One region of the Rhizobium sp. N324 genome, then DNA from elsewhere that is predicted to be linked to it. Evidence: predicted binding sites of a transcription regulator. Region 1 holds the regulator's gene; each other region holds the start of a gene.

What was found. Region 1 encodes LexA, which represses DNA repair genes until DNA is damaged. Its sites were predicted from a motif close to TGTTCNNNNTGTGTTCNG; they were not measured.
Region 2: AMK05_RS08400 (DUF5680 domain-containing protein) is a predicted target of LexA. The motif match lies at 1,455-1,472, and genes of this name have one in related genera.
Region 3: AMK05_RS01810 (YifB family Mg chelatase-like AAA ATPase) is a predicted target of LexA. The motif match lies at 2,350-2,367, and genes of this name have one in related genera.

What each region holds. Positions count from the first base shown of each region.
Region 1 covers NZ_CP013630.1:2,115,608-2,119,090, forward strand. Annotated here, with positions in the region: gene AMK05_RS10245 (ComEC/Rec2 family competence protein) at 1-1,387, shown strand, start outside; gene lexA (transcriptional repressor LexA) at 1,368-2,087, opposite strand; gene AMK05_RS10255 (VOC family protein) at 2,284-3,177, shown strand; gene kdsA (3-deoxy-8-phosphooctulonate synthase) at 3,177-3,483, shown strand, end outside.
Region 2 covers NZ_CP013630.1:1,750,439-1,753,921, forward strand. Annotated here, with positions in the region: gene AMK05_RS08395 (ABC transporter ATP-binding protein) at 1-627, shown strand, start outside; gene AMK05_RS08400 (DUF5680 domain-containing protein) at 818-1,282, opposite strand; gene dnaE (DNA polymerase III subunit alpha) at 1,709-3,483, shown strand, end outside.
Region 3 covers NZ_CP013630.1:368,918-372,400, reverse strand. Annotated here, with positions in the region: gene AMK05_RS01815 (hypothetical protein) at 1-317, opposite strand, end outside; gene AMK05_RS01810 (YifB family Mg chelatase-like AAA ATPase) at 740-2,272, opposite strand; gene gshB (glutathione synthase) at 2,443-3,390, opposite strand; gene AMK05_RS01800 (ABC transporter permease) at 3,477-3,483, opposite strand, start outside.

The DNA.
Region 1 (3,483 bases):
CGCCCAGGCCTATCCGACGAAGAAGATCGCCGCCGCAGGCGCGCTCACCGCCGTCACCGCCTATTACCTGATCTCCGGATTCGGGGTCTCGGCCGAACGCGCCTTCATCATGATGGCCATCATGCTGATCGCCGTCTTCTTCGATCGGCCGTCGATCAGCCTGCGCAATGTCGTTCTCTCGGCGCTTGTCATCATCGCCATTTCACCCTCCGAAGTGCTGGGCCCGAGCTTCCAGATGTCCTTTGCCGCGACATTGGCATTGGTATCGGGCTATCAGTTGTGGAAGGACCGGCGCGTCCGCGAAAACGCGTTGCTCAAGCTGCCGATCTTCCGGCCGGTCGTTGCGGTCGCCGGTTTCTTCGGTGGCGTCCTGCTGACCTCGCTGATCGGCGGTTTTTCCACGGCGCTGTTTTCGATCGAGCATTTTCATCGGTTGACGGCCTACGGCCTGCCGGCAAACCTCGCGACGATGCCGATCATCTCGTTCATCGTCATGCCGGCCGGGCTGCTGGCAATGTTGCTCATGCCGTTCGGCCTGGACGCTCCGCTCTGGGAGGTCGTCGGCTTCGGCCTCGATCTGGTGATCGCTGTCGCCAAGACGGTGTCCGGCTGGGGCGGCGATATCGGCGTCGGCCGTTTGCCCGCCTGGTATTTCGCCGTCGCCGTGGCCGGCTTCCTGCTGCTGACACTGCTGCGCACCCGGCTGCGCCATGCCGGCACATCGACCCTCGCCGTCTCGACGCTCTTCCTGCTGGTTCTGCCGGTCCCCCGGCCGCCGGATCTGGTGATTTCGGAGGATGGCAGTCTGGTCGCGCTCGTTGCAGTGGCGGCAATGGCTTCCAACCGCGAAAACCCGCCGGATTTCATTTTCGACCAGTGGCAGAGAGCACTGGTCCTGCCGACACATCATCCACCGAAGATGTTGGAAGGCCCTGCTATCCCGCCGGAGGGAGAAGACCGCCGCGTCAGGCTTTCCCACGATCAGCAGATCGAAGCGAGGACGGCGATGCGGGCGGCGGCGGGCGGTGAAACAAACCGCTTTTCCTGTGTCAAAAAGGCCTGGTGCACATCAAGGCTTGGCAATGGGCGCGTCGTCACCGTCATCGACAATGCCGCCTATCTCGGTCCGGCCTGCGATGCCTCCGATATCGTCGTCACGTCTGTCCGCCTGCGTTTCAATAGCTGCCGCTCGGGCGCGACGCTCTTTACCGGTGAGACGCTACGCAGGACCGGTTCCGTCGAGCTGCGCTTCGCGGACGCCGGCCTGGAGGTCGCAACCGCATTCGAGAGCCTGTCGCGGCCGTGGATACGCCATCGCGCCTATGACTGGCGCAGCAATAGTTTCGCCGAAACCGGCCCGTCCAGCGTCAGTGATAGCGGCGAATGAGACCGACGAGCTTGCCCTGCACCTTGACGCGGTCTGGCCCGAAGATCCGGGTCTCATAAGCCGGGTTGGCGGCTTCAAGCGCGATCGAGGCGCCCTTGCGGCGGAAGCGCTTCAGCGTCGCTTCCTCGTCATCGACGAGGGCGACGACGATGTCGCCGGGACTTGCCGTGCTGCCGTTGCGGATGATCACCGTGTCGCCGTCGAAGATGCCGGCGTCGATCATCGAATCGCCTTTGACCTCCAGCGCATAATGCTCACCCGAGCCGAGCATGTCGGCGGGAACGACGATGTCGTGGGTGTTGTTCTGGATCGCCGAAATCGGAACGCCGGCGGCGATTCGGCCCATGACCGGCACCGAGACCGAGTTGCCGTTGTCGGCGACGGGTTTTGCGGGTGCGGGGGCGGCGACCGGCTGGGGCTTGCCGAGGCTGCCCTCGATGACGCTCGGCGAAAAACCACGCCGGGGCTGAATGCTGGGGCTATAGGCCTCCGGAAGCTTGATGACCTCGAGCGCCCGGGCGCGGTTCGGTAGGCGGCGAATGAAGCCGCGTTCCTCAAGCGCCGTGATCAGGCGATGAATGCCGGATTTCGAGGCCAGATCCAGGGCGTCCTTCATCTCGTCGAAGGACGGTGGAACGCCGGATTCCTTCATGCGCTCATGAATGAAAAGGAGAAGCTCCTGTTGTTTGCGCGTGAGCATCGGCGTGTGACCCCTGATTGAAACAAATCCAGAACAGACACTATATGTTCCATATGTGTTCCGCAAGTAGCTAAATTTCCGTAAAACTTGGCGCCAACTCGTTGAGATTTTTATTTTCATTCGCCGGATCGGCGCCATGTCTTGCATTGAGGAAGGCGCCGTCGCACATCTCTTCGCAATTGCAGGAGGGGATATCATGAACACGAATTCCGCCAAGCCGCACCCACTGGATCATGTCGTGCTGCCGGTCGTCAATATCGATCTGGCGCGCGAAAGACTCGGCAAGCTCGGCTTCACCGTTGCGGCCGATGCCCGTCATCCCTTCGGAACGGAAAATGCCTGCGTCTTCTTCGCCGACAAGACCTATCTGGAGCCGCTCGGTATCGCGAGCGTCGAGGAGAGCGAGTCCTCGGCGCGGCAAGGCAATGTCTTCACCGCCCGCAACCGGGCCTTCCGCTTCCGTTGCGGCGATGAGGGGCTTTCGGCCGTGGTTTTCGGCACCGAGGATGCCGGCCTCGATCATCAAAGCTTCATTTCAGGCGGATTGAGCGCCGGCGAGATGCTGGAGTTCAGCCGGCTGATGAAAATGCCGGACGGTTCCAAAGGCATCGGCAGCTTCAAACTGGCCTTTGCCGCGGATCTGCGGGCACCCGATTTCTTTCTCTTCACCTGCCAACGCATCAATCCATTGCCGGCCGACCGCGGCGCGCTGGAGACACATGCCAATGGCGTGACCGGCATCGCCGAGATCGCGCTGTGCGCGCCTGATGCCTCCGCCTTCGCCGGTTTCGTCAGCCTTGTCATGGCGCAGTCGGCCGTCGAGAAAACCGGTTTCGGCGTCAATATCGCGGCGCCGAATGCGAAAATCAGCCTGATGACGCCGGAAGGGCTGGAGGCCTATTTCGAGTTTGCCGTCTCATCCGCCGACCGCGGCCTGCGCGGCCGGGCCATCCGCTTCACCGTCGCCGATCTTGCCGTGACAGAAGCGCATTTGGCTGCTAACGGAGTGACCTACACGCGCAAGAACAATCGTATTCTGGTGAAGCCGGCGCCCGGGCAGGGCACGCTTTTCGCCTTCGAGGAAAGATGATGAGCACTGATACGAATTCGGAAGTCAGGATCGGCGCGGGCGCAGGCCAGGTCACCTTTTCCAATACCGGCCGCCTGTCGCTGATTGCCGGCCCCTGCCAGATGGAGAGCCGCGACCATGCCTTCATGGTTGCCGGCACGCTGAAGGAGCTCTGTGCAAAGCTCGGCATCGGTCTCGTTTACAAGAGTTCCTTCGACAAGGCGAACCGCACCTCGCTGTCGGCAGAGCGCGGCATCGGCCTTGAAAAGGGCATGCAGGTCTTCGCCGATCTCAAGAAGGAGTTCGGCTTTCCCGTCCTGACCGACG
Region 2 (3,483 bases), 370 kb from region 1:
GATACGCTGCTCCCGATCCTGAAGAGCGTGGATTTCTCGCTGTCGAAGGGCGAGATCGTCGCTCTCGTCGCTCCCTCCGGCACCGGCAAGTCGACCCTGCTGCATCTTGCAGGCCTCTTGGAACATCCCGATGGCGGTGAAGTCACGATCAACGGCCATGCCTGCAACGGCCTGAGCGATGAGAAACGCACCGCCATCCGCCGCAGCGAAATCGGCTTCGTCTACCAGTTCCACCACCTGCTGCCGGAATTTTCCGCACTCGAAAATATCATGATGCCGCAGCTGATCGCCGGGCTGGCCTGGAAGGAAGCCGGCGAACGGGCCGGCCAGCTTCTCGATTATATGCGCATCGGCCATCGTGGCGCCCATCGCCCCGGCGAGCTTTCCGGTGGCGAGCAGCAGCGCGTTGCGATTGCCCGCGCCGTCGCCAATGCGCCGAGCTTGCTTCTTGCCGATGAGCCGACCGGCAATCTCGACCCGGAAACGGCAAGCTACGTCTTCGATGCGCTGGAGGCGCTGGTGCGCCAGTCCGGCCTCGCGGCCCTCATTGCCACCCACAATCACGAGCTCGCCCGCCGCATGGACCGGCGCGTGACGATCTCGGATGGCAAGGTCGTCGATTTCTAATGCATGTCGCCCGGAAGTGTACAGCGGTTCCGGGATAACGAGATGCATAAAAACAACTTCTAATGCATGTCGCCCGGAAGTGTGCAGCGGTTCCGGGATAAGACATGCATAAAAACAACCAGCGAGAGCATGATGCCGAAAAGTGTGTGCGGTTTTCGGGTAACATCATGCTCCAATATGTGGCTTGCAATCAGGGAATGACCAGCCCGCCGCGATAATCGAGCATATAGGCCTTCCGGCCCTCGACCATGATGCATTCATTGCCGCTGAACCGCTCGCAGTTCCCTTCGCTGCGATCGAGATAGCGGCCGAGCGGGTGGTGGAATTCCATTCCGCCGAGAAAGCGCCCCTGCCGATACATGGTTGAAAGTGCTGCCTTGATCACCGCACCGGCGGCAGCGCCGTCGATGACCTCCGGCGCGACGATCCAGCCGAAATAATTCATCACCCAGACGGGCTCGCCGGCAAACCAGACAACCTCCTGTCCGGCGAAATCGGTGCCGCCGAAGTAACTGTCGAGATAGCGCCAGTCGCCGCGCTCATAGCCGATATCGTGGGCGCCTGGCCGGCAGGGCGCGCGCGGCACGCCGCCGCCGACATAGGTGGCAGCCTTGGCCTCCACGATGAATTCATTGAGCATGGCGATGTCGAGCATGATGCCGTTCTCCTCTCGGCTGGATGCTGGCAAATATCCTGCGGCATGTAAAGAACAAAAGTAGAACAAATTCGGAAGCAAGGGGGCGCCGCGAGAGGCGGTCTGGTGTTCCCGCAGCATGTCCGAGCTGGTTTTCAAGCACAAAAACGAAGGAAAAGATTCCTGTTGACAACGGAACATACATCGAACAAATTGAAAACATAACGAGTAAAGGAGAGCCAAATGACTGACATGATCCGTGATATCGCAGCATTCACCTCCATCGCAATGTTCGTTGCCAGCTTCTCGCTGATCGTCATGGCGATCTAAAGTTTTCAGGGGACCGCATGGCAAACATGCGGTCCGGACGCGGGACTTCTTCTGGACATCATCGCCCTCTATGCCGACAATGCGTCCGATTCATTCGGGTGATTGGGAAGGCATGACATGGCGGATACGGCAAAGGGTTCAACGGGTGAGGCGACCGGCGGCACGCCGGGCTTCATCCACCTGAGGGTCCACTCCGCCTATTCGCTTCTCGAAGGCGCTTTGCCGCTGAAGAAGATCCTTTACAAGGCGACCGGCGACAGCCAGCCGGCGATCGCCATCACCGACACCAACAATCTGTTCATCGCGCTGGAATTCTCTCAGAAGGCGATGGACGAAGGCCTGCAGCCGATCATCGGCTGCCAGGTCTCGATCGACATGGAAGACGGGCTGGAAACGGAAAAGCGCGGCGGCCAGCAGGCGCTGGTCAAGCTCCCGTCGATCGTTCTTCTCGCCGCCACGGATGCCGGTTACGAACGGCTGGTCGATCTCGTCAGCCGCGCCTATCTCGGCGGTGAAAGCAACCAGACGATCCATATCCGTGCCTCCTGGCTCGAGGAGACCGGCACCGAAGGGCTGATCGCGCTGACCGGCGCCCTGACCGGGCCGGTCGACGCGGCGATCCGGGAGGGCCATACCGCGCAGGGGGAGGCCCGGCTGCTGGCGCTGAAACGTCTCTTCGGCGACAGGCTCTATGTCGAATTGCAGCGGCATGGCACCTATGACAAACGCCACGAGCAGAAGATCGTCGGCCTCGCATATACCCATGACCTGCCGCTGGTCGCGACCAACGAGGCCTTCTTTCCCACACGCGACGATTACGACGCCCATGATGCGCTGATGGCGGTCGCCCACAATGCCATCGTCTCCGACGACAGCCGCTTTCGCCTGACCCCGGACCATTATCTGAAGAGCCGGGCGGAGATGGCCAAGCTCTTCGCCGATCTGCCGGAAGCGCTGGAGAACACGATCGAGATCGCCAGGCGCTGTTCCTTCGTGCTGAAGACGCGAAAGCCGATCCTGCCGCGCTTCACCGGTGCGACCGACGATGCCGAGGAGGCCGAACGCGCCGAGGCGAGCGAACTGCGCCGCCAGGCTGTGGAAGGGCTGGACATGCGGCTTGCAACGCTCGGCATGTCGCCGGGTTACGAGGAGAAGGAATATCGCGAGCGGCTGGATTTCGAACTCAGCGTCATCGAACGCATGCGTTTTCCCGGTTACTTCCTGATCGTTGCCGACTTCATCAAATGGGCCAAGCAGCACGACATTCCGGTCGGTCCCGGCCGCGGTTCGGGCGCAGGTTCCCTGGTCGCCTACGCTTTGACGATCACCGACGTCGATCCGCTGCGGTTTTCGCTGCTGTTCGAACGCTTCCTCAATCCGGAACGCGTCTCGATGCCGGACTTCGACATCGACTTCTGCCAGGATCGCCGCGAAGAGGTGATCCGCTACGTCCAGGCCAAGTATGGCCGCGAGCAGGTGGCGCAGATCATCACCTTCGGTTCGCTGCAGGCGCGCGCCGCCCTTCGCGACGTCGGCCGCGTGCTGGAGATGCCCTACGGCCAGGTCGACAAGATCTGCAAACTGGTGCCGAACAACCCGGCCAATCCGACGCCGCTCTCCAAGGCGATCGAGGAGGAGCCGAAGCTGCAGGAGGAAGCGGCGAAGGAGCCGGTCGTCGCGCGCCTGCTCGACATTGCCCAGAAGATCGAGGGGCTCTACCGCCATGCCTCGACCCATGCCGCCGGCATCGTCATCGGCGACCGCCCACTGTCAAAACTGGTGCCGATGTACCGCGATCCGCGCTCCGACATGCCGGTCACCCAGTTCAACATGAAGTGGGTGGAGCAGGCAGGTCTCGTCAAATTCGACTTCCTCGGCCTGAAGACGCTGAC
Region 3 (3,483 bases), 1.7 Mb from region 1:
ATGTACTCACGCTTTGCTGTCATTGCCTCCAGATGCCGGGCGGTCTTTTTTCTCAGTTGAAGTTTAGCAACAAACGTTGGCTCAGCGAGGTTGTGCATCCGTTTTCGTATTTCCTTTGGAGTAACGCCCTCGTGGCGGAGAAAGGCATTTAGGTAGAGTTCAATAGCGTGAATGGCGCACATCCGAGCCGGCGCAATGGATAGCACAACTTGCTTCTGACCACTGCTGAACAGGAGTTTGGAAGCGCGAGAGTAGGCATTTGCCAAGTCTAGCACTTCCAAGGGCTTGGCATTCGAGCCCGGATATTCGTTACTCATAAGCATCCCCGGCAACAGGCTTTCTCATCCGTTACCTCCGATCGACTATGTCGAACGTACCGACATCCTTCTCGAAATTTTTCAGCCGAAGCTAATATTTGTAAAGAGCGACGAAGTGAGGAGAAGCCCTTACCCCTAACGGATAAGCAACACAGTGGGACGCTCAAATCGGCATCTCAGGCAGCCTCGGCACCACTTGCGGCAGATCAGCCTCCGTGCCAACGGCGATCGCAGCCGGCAGCACGCCCGCTATGGCAGCAATCAATCGTCCCGAAGCTTGGGTTCGCCGGCGGCGATGTAATTTCATAATCCGGCAGCGCTCAGTGGGAATGTCGCTGAGTAGCAGCCCGCAGCGCAAGCGCGATCCGCATCGCTAGGCGGCCGACCAATACTTCAAAATATCTGCGCAGCCGCCCCTCTGCTTACGCCGCCGCCGTCAGCCTCTCCCCCGCGATCCGGTAAGAAATCGCTTCGGCAAGATGTATACGTCCGACGGTCGCCTTGCCGTCGAGATCGGCAAGGGTGCGGGCGACCTTGAGGACGCGGTGGTAGCCGCGGGCGGAGAATTTCATTTTTTCGGCGGCGTCGCGCAGGAGCTGCAGGCCGGCGGCGTCGGGTTCGGCGAGTTTTTCGATCATCGAGGTGGAGCAGCGGGCATTGGTGCCGATGCCCTTGGCGCCGGCGGCCTCGAAGCGCTCTTGCTGGCGTTCGCGGGCGCGGGCGACGCGGCGGGCGACGTCGGCGCTGGTTTCCGCGGCCAACGGGCGGATGAGATCGGCGGCGGAGACGGCCGGCACATCGATGCGGATATCGATGCGATCCATCAGCGGGCCGGAGATGCGGGCCTGGTAGTCGCTCATACAGCGCGGGCCGCGGGCGCAAGTATGGCCGGGCTCGCCGGCCATGCCGCAGCGGCAGGGGTTCATCGCCGCGATCAGCTGGAATTTGGCCGGATAGGAGACGCGGTGATTGGCGCGGGCAATGACGCATTCGCCGCCTTCGAGCGGCTGGCGCAGCGCATCCAGCGCCTGCGGCGTGAACTCGGGAAACTCGTCGAGGAAGAGCACGCCGTGATGGGCGAGCGAGGCTTCGCCGGGCCGGGCGCGGATGCCGCCACCGACGAGGGCGGCCATGGTGGCGGAATGATGCGGGGTGCGGAAGGGGCGGCGATCGGACAGCTTGCCGCCGGTGAGCTGACCGGCGATCGAATGGACCATCGACACTTCAAGCAGTTCGGCGGCCGAGAGCGGCGGCAGGATCGACGGCAGCCGTGCCGCCAGCATCGACTTGCCGGAGCCGGGAGGGCCGACCATCAAGAGATTGTGGCCGCCGGCGGCCGCCACTTCGAGCGCGCGCTTGGCGCTTTCCTGGCCCTTGATCTCGGCGAGATCCGGCAGATTGGCGGCATTGGCGCGGATCGACGCTTCCGGCCGGGTGAGGACCTGGGTGCCGCGGAAATGATTGGCAAGGGCAATCAGGCTGCGCGGGGCAAGAATATTGACCTCGGCGCCGGCCCAGGCCGCCTCGGCGCCGCTTTCGGCCGGGCAGATCAGCCCCTTGCCGAGCGCATTGGCGCCGATGGCAGCCGGCAGAGCGCCTGAAATGGCGGCGATGGTGCCGTCGAGGTTAAGCTCGCCAACGACGACATAATCCGACAGCGCATCGGCGGGAATGGCGCCGAGTGCGGCCATCAGGGCAAGCGCGATCGGCAGATCGAAATGCGAGCCCTCTTTCGGCAGATCGGCGGGCGCCAGATTGACGGTGACCCGCTTGCCCGGCAGCGACAGGCCGGAGGCGTGAAGGGCGGCCTGCACCCGCTCCCGGCTTTCGGCCACCGCCTTGTCGGGCAGACCGACGATCTGCATGCCGATCTTGCCGGGCGCGACCATGACCTGGACCTCGACCGGCACGCCTTCGATGCCCTGAAATGCCACCGTACTGACACGCGCGACCATATGCCCACCCCTTGCCCGCCAACTCTTATACCGCCTGCAACCCTTCAGGGCCAGCGGTTGCAATCTGGCATGGAAGCGAGAATAAAACAAGAACAATCAAGGAACGCAGCCGGATATATCCTGTGACCGGGGTTGTACCCGATCACAGCAGGGCATGGGGTCGCGGCGGCTCAGCCGCGCTTGCGCTCGATCGCATCCCAGAGCAGGCCTGCGATATCGGCGCCGCCGAATTTTTTGACCTCGCGGATGCCTGTGGGAGAGGTGACGTTGATCTCGGTCATATAATCGCCGATCACATCGATGCCGACGAGCAGGAAGCCGCGTTCCCTCAGCGCCGGGCCGATGCGCTCGCAGATTTCCTGTTCGCGCGGCGTCAGTTCGGTCGCCTCGGCGCGGCCGCCGACATGCATGTTGGAGCGGCTGTCGTGCTCGGCCGGCACGCGGTTGATGGCGCCGGCAAATTCGCCGTCGACCAGGATGATGCGTTTGTCGCCCTTGCGCACGTCCGGCAGATATTGTTGGGCGATGAAGGGCTCGCGGAAAAGCTGGCCGAACATTTCGAGCAGTGAGGAGAGATTGCGGTCGTCGCGGGTCGAATGGAAGACGCCGGCGCCGCCATTGCCGTAGAGCGGCTTGAGGATGATATCGCCCATCTCGTCGCGGAAGCGGCGGATTTCGGCTGCATCCTTGGTGATCAGCGTCTTCGGCATCAGGTCGGCAAATTCGGTGACGAAGATCTTTTCCGGCGAATTGCGCACCCAGGCCGGATCGTTGACGACGAGCGTCTTCGGATGGATGCGCTCGAGCAGATGCGTCGAGGTGATATAGGCCATGTCGAAGGGCGGATCCTGGCGCAGCAGCACGACATCCATTGTGGACAGATCGACGCGCTCGGGCGCGCCGAGCTCGAAGTGATCGCCCTTGACGTCCTTCAGCAGCATCGGCTCGACGCTGGCAAAGAGCTTGCCGTCGCGGAAGCTCAGGCGTTCAGGCGTGTAATGGAACAGCCGGTAGCCGCGCGCCTGGGCTTCCAGGCTCATGGCGAAGGTGGAGTCGCCCGCAATATTGATGCCGGCGACATGATCCATCTGGACCGCTACATTGGTGATCTTGGCCATTTCCGTCCCTCGCTTAATGCCGGACAGATGTAGGTCGGCCCGGTATCAAACGCAACGGTCAATCAAGGGCTTCCGGCGCCAGCCGATTACCGT